DNA from 3 places in the Arthrobacter sp. CP30 genome. Region 2 is predicted to be linked to each of the others. Evidence: riboswitches for the same ligand, from Rfam matches in the RefSeq annotation. Region 2 holds a riboswitch; each other region holds the start of a gene.

Region 1 (5,721 bases), on a different contig from region 2:
TGGCGACGGCGACGGGTGGGAAGACGTTCTCGACGCACGGGAACACCTGGGTCTGGCTGCCGGCGCGGCGTGAGCTCGGGCTGATGTTCCCCTCCGCGGTCAGTGCCACCGCCGTGCGGCCCGCGCTGGCCGAAGGAGTGCGGCTCGGCGCCGCCTCGGTCCGCGTGTGGCTCAACGGGGCCGTGGACGCCGTCGAGCTCCGGGGCCTGCGCTTCGAGCCGAGCTGGCAGCCGTGGTGGATGGCCGCACCGGCGTTAGCCGTCACCGGTGGCGCGGGCGTGGCGCAGGAGGGCGACGACGGCGGGGACGCGGGCGCCGCCAGGCTGACGGACGAGGTGCCCGACTACACCGGACCCCTGGCGCAGGAACTGCGCGTGGTCCGGTCGCAGCCCCGCCAGGCGTGGCATGCGGTGTCGCGGTCCGCCGGTACCGGCAACATCACCGGAGCGGCCTACTCGTTCTACCCGTCCGGCGTCGCCGGACTGCGCGGCCTCGGCGGCATCCATCACCTCGAGGTGCTGCCGGATCACCAGCGGCAGGGACTGGCGACCTCCCTGGTGGCGGCGACGGCACGGCGGGCCGCGGCGGCCGGCGCCCGCGACCTCGCGGTCAACGCCACTCCCCAGGGCTATGCGTTCTTCTCCCGACGCGGCTTCACGCTGCTGGGCCGCGGGAAGACGTTCTCGCTGCAGCTCGACGGGTCCGCCGGTCGGTAGGCCGGTTCCGGCCGGGAACGGCAGGAGGACCGCAGCCCGTGCGGGCTGCGGTCCTCCTGAGGTCCTCGCGTCCCTGATCGGGGACGGGCAGTACTACCAGCCGCGCTCTGCGAGGCGGTGCGGCTGCGGGATCTCGTCCACGTTGATACCGACCATGGCTTCGCCGAGCCCGCGCGAGACCTTGGCGATCATGTCGGGGTCGTCGTGGAAGGTGGTCGCCTGGACGATGGCATTGGCGCGCTCGGCCGGGTTGCCGGACTTAAAGATGCCGGAACCGACGAACACGCCGTCCGCGCCGAGCTGCATCATCATCGCGGCGTCCGACGGCGTCGCGATCCCGCCGGCGGTGAAGAGCACCACGGGGAGGCGGCCGGCCGAGGCTACCTCCCTGACGAGCTCGTAGGGCGCCTGGAGTTCCTTGGCGGCGACGTAGAGCTCGTCCTCGGCCATGGAGGACAACCGGTTGAGCTCCGCACGGATGGTGCGCATGTGCATCGTGGCGTTCGAGACGTCACCGGTGCCGGCCTCGCCCTTCGAGCGGATCATCGCAGCGCCCTCGTTGATGCGACGCAGCGCCTCACCGAGATTGGTGGCACCGCAGACGAAGGGGATCTGGAACTTCCACTTGTCGATGTGGTTCGTGTAGTCGGCCGGCGTGAGGACCTCCGACTCGTCGATGTAGTCGACGCCGAGCGACTGCAGGACCTGCGCCTCGACGAAGTGACCGATGCGTGCCTTGGCCATCACCGGGATGGAGACGGCCTCGATGATGCTGTCGATCATGTCGGGATCGCTCATCCGGGACACGCCGCCCTGGGCGCGGATGTCCGCGGGAACTCGCTCGAGCGCCATGACGGCCACTGCGCCGGCGTCCTCGGCGATGCGGGCCTGATCGGCTGTGACGACATCCATGATGACGCCGCCCTTGAGCATTTCAGCCATACCCCTCTTGACCCGGCTTCCGCCGGTCTGTGCTGTGGTTGCCGAATTGTCTTCAACGGTGGACACAACTTGCCCCTCAAGGTAGAAAAAAGCTGACCCTTCATGATACGACGCCCGGGGCACTGTTCCGGCCGCCGTGGCGGCCCCTGGGAGAGCTGCCGGCCCGCCCGTTTCCAGGGGGGCGGTGGGTGCTGACAGGCCGTGGCACTCGGCCGGGGGCGGTCCTATCACGGGGCTTGCACCTGGAGTTCAGCGGACCGGGCGGATACGCCCGGATGCCCCGATCAGGTCCAGTAGAGGAGGCGCGCCGCCGGGACGCGCCGCTCGAGCTCGTCGACGAACCAGGTCCGCATCTCGCTCATGGTCTGCTTCGGGTACACGTACTTGATCCCACCGAACTTCGAGCGCTTCCGACTCCGCAGGTCCTCGTCCATCTCGAGCTTCGTCCGCGGGTACCAGCCGAGCAGCACCTCCTTGCTGGCGGGCGTGAACCGGTGCGTGATGATCTCGGCCGTGAGGTCGACGTCCTCGATGCCGTCGAGGGCAGCGGCGACGTCGTTGAGCAACGCGCCGTACTGCTCACGCCAGCCGGGGACGGGCATGATGGGGGCGATGGTCAGGCCCACACGGTAGCCTGCCGCCGCGACCGCGCGGAGCGCCGTGAGCCGTGCGGGCATCCTGGCCGTCCCGCCCTCGAAGCGGTTGGCCACCTCGGCGGCGTTGACCGAGAAGCGCACCCGTGTCCGGCCGCCGTGATCCAGCGTCACCAGCTCGCCGACGTCGTCGAACTTCGTGGTGAACCTCAGCTGGACGTCCTCGCCGAATTCGCCCGAGCCCACGCGGGAGATCGCCGCCGCGAGCGAGCCCGTCACCCTCTCGATGCCGAGCGGATCGGTGTAGCAGGACATCTCGAAGGTGGTGCCCTCGCCACCTCGCTCGATGGTCCCGCTGGTCACGGAGCCCCGGCCGGCGTGCGTGCGCACCCCGTCGAGGACGTCGTCGAGGTTCGCGTAGACGCGGGTCACCGGCGGACCCTGGAGCGAGCCGGCCAGATAGCAGTACTGGCAGTGGGCGGGACAACCCTTCGCGAGGTCGATCCGCCAGTCGGCACTCGGGGGGATCGGCTGGGGCTTCAGCGCACTGGGCGGTGCGACGACGACGGCCAGCGTGTACTTCGCCGACGCATAGGTCTCCCGTTCCGTGGCGCCGCGGAGCCCCGTCAGGGCATTACCGGGGAGGACGCGGATGTCCTCCACTCCGGCTGCCTCGCAGCGGCGGACGATCTCCGCGGTGTGCGGTAGGTCGGAGGCTGCACGCGTGATCAGCACATGGCGCGGGACCCACAGGCGCGTGGGGGTGATCGTGGTCAGATCCTGTTCCTGGGGCATCATCATCACCTTCTACAACACTGCGAAGGGTGCTTATGTTCCGCGGGCGACGGGTGTCGGGCACCGGTCTCCGGGGCGAGGCGGACCGAGCATCCCGGTCTGCCACGTGAGGCTGCGGGGCGTCATCGGAGGTCATCGGGGGTCACGCTCCGACGCATTCCGGCACACCGGCGGTGGGACGGCCTAGCCTCGGAGGACAGATCAAGAGTTCCGACGCGAAGCCCTGGCTCGTCGGACGGCAACCCCCTCCGTGGCGGGGTGCCCCAGGTGAGGATCAGGCCCCGCGCAGCCCGCGTCGGGGCAAGCACGGCGCGCACCCCTGGTCCGCGTCCTGACGACGGGACACCCATGTCGTACATCTGCCTCCTGCTCTCCGGGGCCGCCCTGCTGATCAACGGCGTCTCCCTGCTCGGCCGCGTGACCCCGCGCGACGCCGGTTTCTTCAACATCGCGATCGGCCTGCTGCAACTGGTCGTGGCGCTGCTCGTCGCCTCGTCCGATCCCGGCGCCGCCGGATCGGCGGCCGGGATCGTCCTGTTCGGCCTGACCTACCTGTACGTGGGGCTGGGCTCGGTCGCAGGCCTCGGATCGGCCGGCGTCGGCTGGTTCTGCGGCTTCGTCGCCGTGCTCGCCCTCGTCCTCGCCGGCACGGCAGCCCGCGAGGACCCCGTGAGCTCGGTGCTCTGGATCAGCTGGGCCGCGCTCTGGACCCTGTTCTTCCTGCTCCTCGCCCGCGGCGCGGAGCGCCTCACGCGGGTCACGGGCTGGAGCGCGATCCTCGTGGGCACAATCAGCACCGTGGTCCCCGCGCTGCTCGGCCTCAACGGCGCCTGGCCGGGCAGGACGACGGCCGTCATCGCGACGGCCGTGGTCCTCGGTACCCTCTTCGCGGTCGCCGTCACCCTCGGCGGCCGGCCCGTACCGGTCATCGCCGCGCAGCCGGTCGCCGTCGACGCCTGACAACCGCTCTGCACCCCTCCCGCGCCCTGTCCGCCCTGCATCCCTTCATCGAAAGGTCCGTCATGACCACCATCACGAACATCACCCGCACTGCCGATGCCGACTACGAGCTCCTCGCCGCCCGCTTCCGCCCGCTCTTCGCCAGGATCGCCGACGGAGCCTCGCGGCGGGACCGTGAGCACGAACTCCCCCGCGCCGAGATCCGTGCCCTGATCGACGCGGGCTTCGGCGCCCTCCGGGTCCCCGTGGCCGTCGGCGGTTTCGGCGCCTCCCTACCCCAGCTGTTCCGGCTGCTCACCGAGCTCGCCGCGGCCGACCCGAACATCCCGCAGGCCCTGCGTGGTCACTTCGCCTTCGTGGAGGACCGGCTGGTCTCCTCGGGCCCGCACCGCGAGACGTGGCTCAGGCGGTTCGTCGACGGCGAGACGGTCGGGAACTCCTGGACCGAGGTGGGCGGCGTCACGATCGGCGACGTGATCACCAAGGTCAGTCCCGATCCGGACTCCGGGGGGTTCCTCGTCAGCGGCACCAAGTACTACTCCACAGGCAGCATCTTCGCCGACTGGATCGACACCTTCGCCCAGCGCACCGACAACGGCGTCAAGGTGATCGCCGTCGTCAGTGCCCACCAGCCGGGGGTCACGCACGCCGACGACTGGGACGGCTTCGGCCAGCAGACCACCGGCTCCGGGACGTCGACGTTCGACGCAGCACGCGTCGACGCCGAGAACGTCATCGACTTCGATACCCGGTTCGCCTACCAGACCGCGTTCTACCAGGCGGTGCTGCTTGCGGTCCTTGCCGGGACCATCAAGGGCGCGGAGCACGACGTCGCCCGCGAGGTCCGGACCAGGACGCGGATCTTCAGCCACGGAAATGCTCCATCCTTCGCGGCCGATCCCCAGATCCTGCAGGTCGTCGGGGAGGTGTCCGCGGCCGCGTATGCGGCGGAGGCGACGGTCGAGCGTGCCGCGCGGGCGCTGCAGCACGCCTACGAGGGCGCGTTCCTCGATGACGAGGCCGAGGACGAGCGGCGCAACGACGTTGCCGAGCTAGAGACCGCGAAGGCCCAGGTGATCCTGTCCGCCCTCGCCACGCGGGCTACGTCCGACGTCTTCGGCGCCCTCGCGGCCTCGGGCGTGAGCACGGCGAAGAACCTCGACCGCCACTGGCGCAATGCGCGCACCGCCGCCAACCACAACCCCTGGGTCTTCAAGGCCAGGATCGTCGGTGACCATTCGGTCAACGGCGCCGTACCACCGCGGATCTGGTCCATCGGGTCCGCGCCGGCGCCGGGCGCCTGATGCCGAGGGACTGCGGCGCGTCCGTCGCGTCCGTCGCGTCCGTCGCGTCCGTCGCGTCCGTCGCGTCCGTCGCGTCCGTCACCGTCACGCGGCAACGCAGGGAGTGACTCACGGCGGGGTCACTGCAGCACGGCGGCGTCCCTGCGCTCGAGCTCGTCCAGGACGCGGTCGACCGCCTCGTCGGGCCAGGGCGGGCACCGGCGGCTCCCGGCGCCGGGCCCGGTGCGGTGGTCACGGGCAGTGCCGCCGGCCTGCAGGAGGAGGAGATCGCCCTGCGAGACGATGTGCAGGTCCGCGGGCAGGAATCCGAGGGGTGGCATGACGCCGTCCTTCCGTCGTGGAGCATCGGTGCCCCTTAGACGGTCCGGGCGCACGGTACTCATCGGTGCCGGACGGACGGGACGCATCGGT
Region 2 (5,721 bases):
TCCTGCTGGCCCGGGTCGCCGAGGCCGCCTCGGGCGGGACCACCTACGTCGAGACGAAGACGGGGTACGGGCTCGACGTCGGGCACGAGGCCCGCAGCGCGCGCATCGCCGCCGGCGTCGTCGACGAGGTCACCTTCCTCGGCGCGCACCTCGTCCCGCGCGGGTGGGACGCGGACGCGTACACGGACCTCGTCTGCGGACCGATGCTCGACGCCGTCCGCCCCTTCGTCCGCTGGGCGGACGTCTTCTGCGAGACCGGTGCCTTCACGGCCGACCAGTCCCGCCGCGTCCTCGCCGCCTGCGCCGCGGCCGGACTCGGCCTGCGCGTGCACGGCAACCAGCTGGGCCCCGGCCACGGGGTGGCCCTGGCCGTCGAGTTCGGCGCCGCCAGCGTGGACCACGTCAACCACCTGGCCGACGGCGATGTCGACGCGCTCGCCGGCACCTGGGACGCCGGCACCTCGAACGCCGGCCCCTGGAACGCCGGGCATGGACGACCCGGCACCGTCGCGACGTGCCTGCCCGCCTGCGACCTCTCGACCCGGCAACCCTTTCCGCCCGCGCGCCGGCTCCTCGACGCCGGAGTCCAGATCGCGCTCGCGAGCAACTGCAACCCCGGGACGTCCTACACCAGCTCCATGGGCTTCTGCGTCGCCACGGCCGTCCTGCAGATGGGCCTCACCGTCCACGAGGCCGTGCGCGCCGCGACCTACGGCGGAGCCCTCGCCCTGCGCCGGCACGCGGGCGACGACGCCGACGGACGCCGGGCGGTCGGCTCTCTCGCGGTGGGACACAGGGCCGACCTGCAACTGCTGAACGCGCCGTCGGCGGCTCACCTTGCCTACCGGCCGGGGATGCCGCTCGTGCATGCGGTGTGGAAGGCGGGCACGCGCGTCCGCTAGCCCGTCCGGGCCGTCCGGACCGTCCGGACCGTCCGGCACGCAGAGTGCTCGACGGCGGGTTGGGAATCCCCAGCCGGCGCTGGGAGGATGACGCCATGCATCCGGATCCTCCCTCCTCCGCACACCTGCAGCCCGGTTCCCCGTCCACGTCCCGGTCCGGACCGCGTGCATCCGGGACCGGCGGCACGCCCGAGCCCACGTCGGGGCCGGCCTCCGCTCCTCGGCGCCGCATCAGGGTGGAGCTGCTCATCGTCCTCGGACTCTCGCTCGGGCAGTCCGGCGTCTACGCGATCGTCAACCTCGCGGAGAAGCTCACCCGCGGACCGCTCGCCGCCCAGACCACCACACTGAATCCGGTGCTCAACGAGCGCCAGTACTTCGATCTCACGTACCAGCTCCTGAACATCGCCTTCGCGCTGGTCCCGGTGGCCCTGGTCCTCTACCTCCTCGGCGGTCACGGGGTCTCCGCCTTCCGCCGGCTCGGGTTCACGTTCGAGAAACCGCTCCGGACGGTTAGTTTCGGCGTCGGGCTCGCGGGCATCATCGGCGTCGGGACGCTCGGCGTCTACGCCGGGGGGAGGGCGCTCGGCATCACCACCGCGCTCGTCCCGGCGGCGCTGGACGCCTACTGGTGGACCATCCCGGTGCTCGTCCTGTCCGCGGTGCGGCACGCCGTGCTGGAGGAGGTGATCGTGGTGGGGTATCTGTTCATCCGGTTGCGTGAGCTCGGATGGTCGACGCCCGCCATCGTCGTCAGCAGTGCCCTCCTGCGCGGCAGCTATCACCTGTACCAGGGTTTCGGCCCGTTCATCGGCAACGTCCTGATGGGTCTTCTGTTCGGCTGGTTCTACACGCGCACGCGCCGTGTCATGCCGCTGGTGATCGCGCACGCGCTCATCGACATCACCGGTTTCGTCGGATTCGCGCTCATCGGACCGGCCATCGGAATTGGCGGTTGAATAAAGAAAGGCTTCCCTTTGTTCATTTGCGCGCACGAATCATGACTAAATTATCCGCCAATTGCGGGTTTATGCTCACTTCATCCGGCACAGACAACGGCGGCTCCGACAGGGACCCCACCGGACCAGCCAGGAGGAATCATGAGCAGCGCCCCCAGCGCCCCCAGCGCCCCCAGTGCCCCCAGTGTCACCAGTGTCTCCGAGTGCAGTGTCCACAACTGCTCCTTCAACCACGACGGCTGCACCGCCGTCGCCATCACGGTGTCGGGCAGCGAGGAGCACGCCTCCTGTGCCACGTTCATCGACACGTCCATCAGCGGCGGGCTGCCGAAGATGCTCGCGCACGTCGGCGCCTGCCAGCGCTCCGAGTGCAGCTTCAACCACGATCTCCTCTGCAGCGCGCCGGCCGTGAAAGTGGGTCCGGGTGCCGAGGCCGCTGACTGCCTCACCTACACGCACGCCTGACCGGCTGAGGCGGTCGACAACGGCCGCCACACGGAGAAGGACCGGACGACAGTCCGGTCCTTCTCCGTGTTCGCCTCGTCGCGAGCTCTCAGATCTCGACGCGTCCCTCGCCGGTCTCGAAGGTCACGGACATGATGCCGGGGGTGCCGTTCGGTGCGATCCACTGCACCTGGACGCCGTCGAGCGTCTCCTCGACCGCAGTGCCGAGCCACTCGGTGACGCGCTCGGAGGACCCCGCGATGGTCAGGCAGTCGAGCTTGACCGACGCCGGGCGTGCCTTGGACGGGTGGAGTTCCTCGGTGCCCTCGTCCCAGCGGAGGAGGTAGGGGACCTGCGGGTCCGCGATGAGGCCCTTGATGCCGATCTGCTGCCAGGTCAGTTCCTGGCCGTCCGGGAACTTGCGGTTCCCTGGGACGGCGCTGCGGCCGAGGCGTTCCTCGAACGGGCCCAGGTCGTCGACAGCGACGCACCAGCCCATCCAGCCTCCGCCGGCCTCGGAGCGGGCGCGGACGGCCTGGCCGAAGGGCGCCTTGTCCGACGCCGGGTGGTTCAGCACCTCCACGACCTCGAGGTACTGGCTGTTGGCCAGCGGGAAGATCATGTTGCGGGTGCCGAAACGCGGGTGCACACCGCCCTTCACGGGCTCCATGCCGAGCCGGGCCGAGATCCGGTCGGCGGTCGCGGCAAGTCCATCGGGTTCACAGGCATAAGAGACGTGGTCCAGGCGCATGCGGTTATTTTGGCACTAAGTGATGCACCTCTCGACTTAGGGCCGCCTTACCCGTGGACAGCGCCCACCGGCCCCGTCGGAGCGCCGTCCGAGGCGGCGGCGGAGCGCAGAGCCGGTGGGTCGCATGCCGGCGCGAGGCACCGCCGGGAACCGGAGGGGCACCTCGGGCGACGTTCCGTGCCGGCTTCACGGAGGGTCACACGGGTTGCCGGACACGCTCCCATACGTTTTCATGGATGCAGGTCATGAGTGCCAGCACTAAGCCCCGGCTTGCTGGCCGGCAACCCTCCAACCGCGGTGGGGTGCCCCGGGTGAGGACCAGGTCCGGCGCGGGTTCGGCGTCGTTCAAGCGCGGGCTCCTGCGGGGCCCGGTCTCCCGGAGCCGGAACTGTCGGCGGGAGCATCGGAGATCGCAGGGCCCCTACCGACAGGGAGCACCATGTCCAACGATTGGTCTTTCGAGACACGCCAGATCCACGCCGGCCAGGTGCCGGACGCAGCCACGGGGTCCCGGGCCCTCCCCATCTACCAGACCTCCTCCTTCGTGTTCCCGAGCGCCGAGAGTGCGGCGAACAGGTTCTCGCTGACCGAGCTCGCGCCTATCTACACCCGGATCGGCAATCCGACGCAGGAGGCCGTGGAGACCCGGATCGCGAGCCTGGAGGGTGGCGTCGGTGCGCTGCTGCTCGCCTCGGGCCAGGCCGCCGGGACCTTCGCGGTGCTGAACATCGCCGAGGCGGGGGACCACATTGTCGCCAGCCCGAGCCTCTACGGGGGTACGTACAACCTGTTCAGGCACACGCTGAAGAAATTCGGGATCGAGACCACGTTCGTGGAGGACCCGGACGATCTCGAGCAGTGGCGTGCGGCGGTCCGCCCGAACACCAAGCTCTTCTTCGGCGAAGTGGTCTCCAATCCCCGCCAGGACGTCCTCGATCTGGAGGGCATCAGCGGTGTCGCCCACGAGCACGGGCTCCCGATGATCGTAGACAACACGCTCTCCACCCCGTATCTCATCCGGCCCATCGAGTGGGGCGCGGATATCGTGGTCCACTCGGCCACGAAATACCTGGGCGGGCACGGCACCGCGATCGCGGGCGTGATCGTGGACTCCGGGAACTTCGACTTCGCCCGGTACCCGGAGCGGTTCCCCGGCTTCAACACGCCGGACGAGAGCTACCACGGACTCGTCTACGCGCGTGACCTCGGTGTCGGAAGCCCGCTCGGCGCCAACCTCGCCTACATCCTCAAGGCACGGGTGCAGCTCCTGCGCGATCTCGGCGCCGCGGTCTCTCCGTTCAACGCCTTCCTGATCGCGCAGGGCCTCGAGACGCTCAGCCTCAGGGTGGAGCGGCATGTGCAGAACGCCCAGGCCGTCGCCGAGTGGCTGGAGGCGCACGACGACGTCGAGCGGGTCTCCTACGCGGGCCTGCCGTCCAGCCCCTGGTACGAGCGCGGCCGGAAGTACGGGCGCATCGGCACGGGGGCGATCGTGAGCTTCGACATCGCCGGGGGGCTCGAGGCGGGCAAGCGCTTCGTCGACGGTCTCGAACTGCACTCGCACGTGGCGAACGTGGGGGATGTGCGGTCGCTCGTCATCCACCCCGCATCCACCACCCACAGCCAGCTCGGCGCGGAGGCGCAGCTCACGGCGGGCGTCCGGCCGGGCCTCGTCCGCCTGTCCGTGGGACTCGAGAACATCACCGACATCCTCGCCGACCTCGACGCCGGCTTCCGAGCGGCCAAAGGAGCCTGACCCTTCGTGACCACCTACCCTTCCGCTCCGCTGCACCAGGGGAACGACGCCGGCCCCTCGGGGGACGGGTTCCTGCGCGTCGCCCCGATCGGCCCCCTGGCCCTCGAGACCGGGGGCGCGCTGCCGGACGTGCAGCTCGCCTTCGAGACGTGGGGGGAGCTGGATGCGGAGGCATCGAACGCGGTGCTGGTGCAGCACGCCCTCACGGGCAGCTCGCACGTCGCACGCGGTGCGTCGGAGGAGGAGGGCTGGTGGGATGCGCTCGTGGGCCCCGGGCGGACGGTGGACACGGACCGCTTCTTCGTGGTGTCGATCAACATGGTGGGCGGCTGCTACGGCTCGACGGGGCCGGCCAGCCTGGCGCCCGACGGCGCCCCCTGGGGCTCCCGTTTCCCGTTCGTCACCATCCGGGACGGGGTGCGGGCGGAGGCGTTGCTCGCCGACCAGCTCGGCATCCACCGCTGGCACTCGGTCCTCGGCGGATCCATGGGCGGCGCGCGTGCCCTGGAGTGGGCCCTGATGTACCCGGACCGCGTGGAGCGATGCGCCGTCATCGCCTGCACAGCCGCCAGTTCGGCCGAACAGATAGCGTTCGCCCAGGCGCAGCTGCAGGCGATCCGCCTGGATCCCGCCTACCGCGGCGGCGACTACTACGACGGTCCGCATCCGGATGCGGGCCTCGGGCTGGCGCGCCGCATCGCCCACATCACCTACCGCTCGGAAGGGGAGTTCGAGACACGCTTCGGCCGGACCGAGCAGGATGCCGAGCAACCCCTCGGTGCGGTGGTGCCCGCCGACCGTGGGCGGTACCAGGTGGAGAGTTACCTCGACCACCAGGCCGAGAAGCTGGTGGACCGGTTCGATGCCAACAGCTACGTGATCCTGACGGAGGCGCTCATGAGCCACGAC
Region 3 (5,721 bases), on a different contig from region 2:
GGGGACACGGGGAGCGAGGTCATGGGAGTCTTCCTTCGGACCGCCGGCGCAGCTCGCGCCCGACGACGGTGATGGACAGGACGGTGGCGACGAGGAAGGCCGCGGGGAGCGTGATCAGCCAGGGTGCGTTGGAGATGAAGTTGCGCCCGGCCGAGAGCATGGCACCCCATTCGGGCGCGGGGGGAGGGGTGCCGAGCCCGAGGAAGCTGAGGGAGGCACCCGCTCCGATGGCGGACCCGACGCCGATCGTCGCCAGCACCAGGACCGGCTTGATGACGTTCGGCAGGATGTGCGCGAGGAGTATGCGCCAGCCGGGCAGCCCCAGGGTACGCGCCGCCTCGACGTACCCGGAGCGGCGGACCAGGTGGGTCTGCGCACGGGTGATCCTCGCGTAGTAGGCGATGCTGCCGGCGCCGATCGCCAGGATGGCGTTCCCCGTCCCGCCGCCGATGATGCCGATCACCACGAGCGCCAGGAGGATCTCCGGGATGGCGAGGGTCACGTCGAGCACCCGCATGACCGATGCCTCGACGAGCCGCCCGTTCAGGCCGGCCAGCAGGCCGATCGCGGTGCCGCCGACCACCCCGATCGCGGTCGCGCCGAGACCGATCGAGAGCGATGTCGCTGCACCGTGGATGATCCGCGTGTAGGCGTCGGCGCCGGAGTCGTCCGTGCCGAACCACGCCTGCGGGCCGGGTGCCTCGAAACTCCTCGCCGGCTCGACGGCGTAGGGATCGCCGGGAGCGACCAGTCCGGGAACGAGGCTCGCCGCGGCGAGCCACAGGAGGAACGCGGAGGCCAGGACGAGCCCCGGGCGGAAACCGGGCCGTCGTCGTGCCGCTCGTGCGTGCGGCCTCGGCTCCGCGGGCGTAGGGAGTGTACCGGTCGGGGCGGCCTGCACCGCGACCGGCGCGAGCGTGCGGTCGGTGATGCTCATGCGGTCACCACTTTCGGGTCGATGAGGGTGTACAGGAGGTCGATGACGAGGTTCACCACGACGTAGACCGCGGCAGCGAGGAGCACGATCCCGATGATGACGGGGAGGTCCTTGTTGTACACGGACGCCAGGGTGAGGGAGCCGATCCCTTGCCGGCTGAACAGCGTCTCCACGACCACGGAACCGCCGAGCAGTGCCGCGACCACGAAGCCGGACATCGTCAGCACGGGGATGATGGCGTGCCGCAGGGCGTGGCGGACGCGGACGGCGAGATCCCGCAGGCCCCGGGACCGTGCCGTGAGGATGAAGGGCTGCTCCAGCACGTCCTCGAGTTCGTTGCGGAGGACCTGCGACAGTGTGCCGAAGACGGCCAGGGCCAGGGTGAGGGCAGGCAGGACGAGCGCGGCCGGCCCCTGGTTGCCGCCGATGGGGAGCCAGTGGAGCGTGAAGGAGAAGACGATCAGGAGGGCGAACCCGATGATGAAGGTGGGGGTCGCAGCGAGGACCACCTCGATCCCGGAGACGATCCCGCGGATCCACGGGGCGCGCTGCGCCGAGAGGATCGCCACCGCGAACGTGAGGGGCAGCGCGAGGGCGACGGCGGCGGCGGACAGGGCCGCCGTCGCCCCGATCTGCTGTCCGATGGCCTCGGACACGGGGATGCGCAGCCGATAGGACTGCCCGAGGTCACCCTGCAGCAGGTTGCCCAGGTAGCTGCCGTACTGCACGACGAACGGCTGGTCGAGCAGATAGTCGGCGCGGACCTGGGCGAGGGCCTCCGGGGTGGGCCGGGCGTCCGGCCCACCGAGGATCAGCAGGGCGGTGTCCCCCGGCACCAGATGGATCGCGAGGAAGGTAAGGGAGGCCGCGCCCCACAGGACGCCGACCCCGATCAGCAGGCGGGTGACGACGCGGCGGAGGACGGCCACCTACTCCGCCTTCCAGGCGTAGGTGACGACGGGCACGGGATGCGAGGTGTCCACGGCGACGCCCTGCACCGTCCTCGAGTAGGCGAACTGGCTCGGATTCTCGTAGAGCGGCACCCCGGGAACGATCTCCAGCAGGCGGTGCTGGGCTTTCGCGTAGGCCTCCGCCGCTTCCGGCCCGTCATCGGACTCCCGCGCGGTGGCCAGCAGCGCGTCCAGGGCGGGGTCATCCACCGAGGAGGAGTTCTGGCCGATCCGTTCACCCGTGATCTCCGAGGAGTGGTACCGGATGAAGAGGACATCGGTGGTGTTGGTGTGCCACACGCCGGCCAGGGCGTCGTAATCGCCGGCGTAGCGGAGTTCCGTGAGCTGGGCCTGGGGTACCTGGATGATCCGCAGATCGAACCCCACCTTCCGCGCCTCACCCTGCAGCTGCACGAGCAGGGGACTGGGCGTCGAGCTCTCGACGGTCGGCACCTCGACGGTGAGCCGCGCGCCGTCCCTGGTGCGGAAGCCATCTGCGTCCCGCCCCGTCCAGCCGGCCTCGTCGAGGAGCGCGTCCGCTCGTGCCGGATCGTAGGTCAGCACGCCCTCGACGGTCGGATCGTAGTACTTGCTCTCCTTCGAGAGGAAACTGTCGATCGGTGTGTAGGTGCCGAACCCGAGGCTCTCGGTCACCGCTTCGGTGTCGACGGCAGCGGCGAAGGCCTGGCGGACGGCGAGATCGTCGAACGGAGCGCGCGCCAGGTTGAAGCCGAGCACGTAGGGACTGCCCGTCCTCGGCAGGTTCTCGTACACGAAGTTCGGGTCCGCCTGCACCGCTGCCGCGTTCTGGGGTGCCAGGTTCTCGGTGAGGTCGTACTGTCCCGAGACCAGGGACTGGTGCCGGATCACCGGTTCCGCGACGAGGGTGACCTCGACGCCGTCGAGGTGGGCCGCGCCCTCACCCTCGAGCCACGCGGGCGCCCAGTCGTAGTCCTCCCGCTTCGCGTAGCTGATGCTCTGCCCGGGCCGGTAGTCCTCCACGGTGAACGGGCCGGTGCCGATGGGATTCTGGCAGAGGGTCTCCGGGGACTCGGTGATGGCCTTGCCCGAGTTCATGCCGAGCCAGGACTGCGCGAGTGTGTAGAGGAACGGCGTGTAGGGGTAGGCGAGGTGTGCTTCGAAGGTGTACTCGTCCACGACCGTCCCGTCCACGTACGGGGCGATGTAGGCGGCGGCCAGGGGCGACTTGGTGGCCGGGTCCCGCATGTGCTCCAGGTTCTGTCCGAAGACCTCCGCGTTCCAGGGTGACCCGTCGCTGAACGTGACACCTTCGCGCAGGCGGAAGGTGTACGTCCTGCCGTCCTCGGAGATCTCCCAGGACTCGGCGAGGTACGGCGCGATCTCCCCGTCCTCGTCCAGGGTCACGACGTTGTCGTAGATGAGACGCCCGAGGAACTGCTGCTGCGTGGCCGAGATACCGTGCCCGTCGAGGCAGCCGGGCTCTGCGGAGATGGAGACGTCGAGGATGCCACCGGACACCGGCTCGGTGCCTGCCGGCGCGGTGGATCCCGTGGGTCCGGCGCATCCGGCGAGGACGACGATCAGGGTGACGGCGCCGAGGGCCGTCCGTGACAGCGGCGTGCGGAAGGGTAGGGCGGAGGTGAATGCACCGGATGAATTCCGGGCAGGATGGATCGACATTTCAGGCATGGTGAATTCCCTCGGGAAAAAGGACGCATTCGAGCGAAGGGCGTCCGGAGAAAGGTGCAAGCAGTCCCTCGTCAGCAGCGCAGGGCGCGACGTCGGGACAGGGAGAGAAATGCTAGGGGAGTGCTGGACAGCTCACGGCGAAGCCCTTTCGGAGTGCTCTTGCCCGCACCGGTCCGGCGCATGCGCCGGGGTGGAGGCCGCTTCGTCATCCGAACCACCCAGGAACATGGGGTTGGTGCGCGGTCCAGTCGGAGCTTTCCGACCGCGTCTCTTGAAGCTGTCCCAACTATAAGCAGAGTGCTGATGGCTTGGGGAAACAAAAGAAGTAATGTGACGCGAAGATTCGATCATCTATCGAAAGTGCAGGGAATTCGGCGAAGGCGCCTTCGAGGTGTCCAGAAGGACACGCCGCAATTCCCTGCACTCCGGAAAGGCGCGCACGTGAGAATCCCCGGCGGTGCCGCTCATCGTCACCGACAGCGCGTCGCGGATCCCGCGCAGGCCTAGGAGATCTGCAGACCGCCATTGATGTCGTAGGTGGCCGCGGTGATGTAGCCGGCGTCGGGTCCCACCAGGAAGCAGATCAGCGCGGCGATGTCATCGACGGTGCCCACACGTCCCATCAGGATGTCCCTGGACCATGCCGCAGCCGTGAGGTGCGGTGACGATCCTCGGACGACGCGGACGACGCGGACGGAGCAGATCGTGCTTCGTCGACGACCGGACCGTACGGTCAGGCGTGTGCGCCGACTGCCCTGGGGGGTCGTGCGTCCCCGGTGCATCCGGCAGCGCGCATGGTGTCCTCCTGGTCATGACGGACGCCACAAAATGAATGGCGTTCATTATTTCTGGATCACTGTAGAGGACGTGACTGATCCGGCACAAGCCCTTCGGCAAGAGACGGCCGATGTCCTGCTCGCCATGGGCATCACGAAGGGCACTCCGGCCGTCGAGAGAAAGACAGCGCCGTCGACACCTGTGAGGAGCTCGCCGGGAATGGAGCGGCAGGAGCGGATTCTATGAGCCCGCTGCAGACCCGCTGTCATTCGACGTGGAGTCGGCGCAGCCTGGACGAGGGGTGATCGTCGAAGCTAGTTGACATAATGTAGATTATCGGCAAATTACCAGTCCCTCTGGAAGGGGCCATCCGGTTCCTGAAGGTCTTGCCCGCACCGGTGCGAGAACTGCGGGCCGCGGCATCATCGGTCGTTGACCGTCAGCTCTGGAAGCGCCACGGATGATCTACCGAAGCTGATCGAGAAGTGCAGATGTCAGGGTCGCGCTCAGGCCGGGCGGAACATCCACGTCCGCGCCCAGCGCCTGCAGGGCGCGGCTGAGGTAGTTACGGGCGGCCGCCGCAAGAGCGATCTCCACGATCTCCGGGTCCGTGAACCCCTCGGCGCGCAGGGCGAGTGCGTCGGCGTCGGTCATCGACGCCGACGCGGTGCTCATCTTCTCGGCGAAGACCATCATCGCCACCTCAGGAGACGACAGGCCCGCCGTGCGGTAGTCCCGGGCAAGGGCCGTCAGTTCCTCCTCGCCGATGTAGGGCAACGCCTTCCGGCCGTGCGCGAGCCGACAATGCCTGTTTCCGATGCCCAGGGCCGCAGCGAGCGTCACCAACTCGTATCGCCGGGGGTCCATCGACCCGGCGATCGCGCTGATCAGTCCCTCCCACGCACGGTAGGCGGGAGGATGCAGCGCAAGGACCTTGGTGTGCGCCGCGACGTAGCCGAGGGAGTCGGCATCCTCGCCATAGATGGCGGCGATCTCGCCCGTCGCCTCGCTCTCGGACACCTGCTCGAGAATGCTCACTGTCGGACCTCCTGCAGTACGTCGGGCCTCCAGCATCAGGCGTCGGAGAACGGCAGGCCAGAGCAGGCGGCACCGGTGAACGCTTCCCGCGCCGTCGCGGACTCCCCGATCAAGGTCGGGCGGGTTGCCAGGCGGAGAGGTCGAGGACCCGGTCCGCACGGTCACGGGTCGCAGCGACGAGGTCGGCATTGGGTTCATCGACGCGGCGCACCCATTCCTCAGCGGCCGCGGGCGTCTTGCCGAACAGGACGTGGCGGGCGATGAGCCGCGCACGGCGTACGTCGGGGTCGATGTCGATGAACCAGACTTCGTCGAGGCGGTCCCGAGCCTCCCGCCAGCCGGGGGCAT

Evidence for each region. A riboswitch is a leader RNA that binds a small molecule or an ion and turns the genes downstream of it on or off. The one in region 2 is predicted to bind S-adenosylmethionine.
Region 1: another riboswitch for S-adenosylmethionine. It lies ahead of ACTIMO_RS05895 (AmiS/UreI family transporter); the one in region 2 lies ahead of ACTIMO_RS11315 (bifunctional o-acetylhomoserine/o-acetylserine sulfhydrylase).
Region 3: another riboswitch for S-adenosylmethionine. It lies ahead of ACTIMO_RS11955 (ABC transporter substrate-binding protein); the one in region 2 lies ahead of ACTIMO_RS11315 (bifunctional o-acetylhomoserine/o-acetylserine sulfhydrylase).

What each region holds. Positions count from the first base shown of each region.
Region 1 covers NZ_JBQEMM010000003.1:137,721-143,441, forward strand. The annotation lists gene ACTIMO_RS05880 (GNAT family N-acetyltransferase) at 1-716, shown strand, start outside; gene pdxS (pyridoxal 5'-phosphate synthase lyase subunit PdxS) at 810-1,724, opposite strand; gene ACTIMO_RS05890 (spore photoproduct lyase family protein) at 1,943-3,046, opposite strand; SAM riboswitch class IV at 3,246-3,359, shown strand; gene ACTIMO_RS05895 (AmiS/UreI family transporter) at 3,395-4,006, shown strand; gene ACTIMO_RS05900 (acyl-CoA dehydrogenase family protein) at 4,069-5,310, shown strand; gene ACTIMO_RS05905 (hypothetical protein) at 5,430-5,630, opposite strand.
Region 2 covers NZ_JBQEMM010000007.1:151,454-157,174, reverse strand. The annotation lists gene ACTIMO_RS11335 (amidohydrolase family protein) at 1-902, shown strand, start outside; gene ACTIMO_RS11330 (CPBP family intramembrane glutamic endopeptidase) at 998-1,861, shown strand; gene ACTIMO_RS11325 (DUF1540 domain-containing protein) at 2,003-2,326, shown strand; gene ACTIMO_RS11320 (VOC family protein) at 2,415-3,056, opposite strand; SAM riboswitch class IV at 3,298-3,414, shown strand; gene ACTIMO_RS11315 (bifunctional o-acetylhomoserine/o-acetylserine sulfhydrylase) at 3,496-4,812, shown strand; gene metX (homoserine O-acetyltransferase MetX) at 4,819-5,721, shown strand, end outside.
Region 3 covers NZ_JBQEMM010000008.1:107,458-113,178, forward strand. The annotation lists gene ACTIMO_RS11940 (dipeptide ABC transporter ATP-binding protein) at 1-23, opposite strand, end outside; gene ACTIMO_RS11945 (ABC transporter permease) at 20-937, opposite strand; gene ACTIMO_RS11950 (ABC transporter permease) at 934-1,866, opposite strand; gene ACTIMO_RS11955 (ABC transporter substrate-binding protein) at 1,867-3,558, opposite strand; SAM riboswitch class IV at 3,709-3,835, opposite strand; partial or broken gene ACTIMO_RS11960 (SDR family oxidoreductase) at 4,062-4,205, opposite strand; gene ACTIMO_RS11965 (carboxymuconolactone decarboxylase family protein) at 4,801-5,373, opposite strand; gene ACTIMO_RS11970 (nucleoside/nucleotide kinase family protein) at 5,483-5,721, opposite strand, start outside.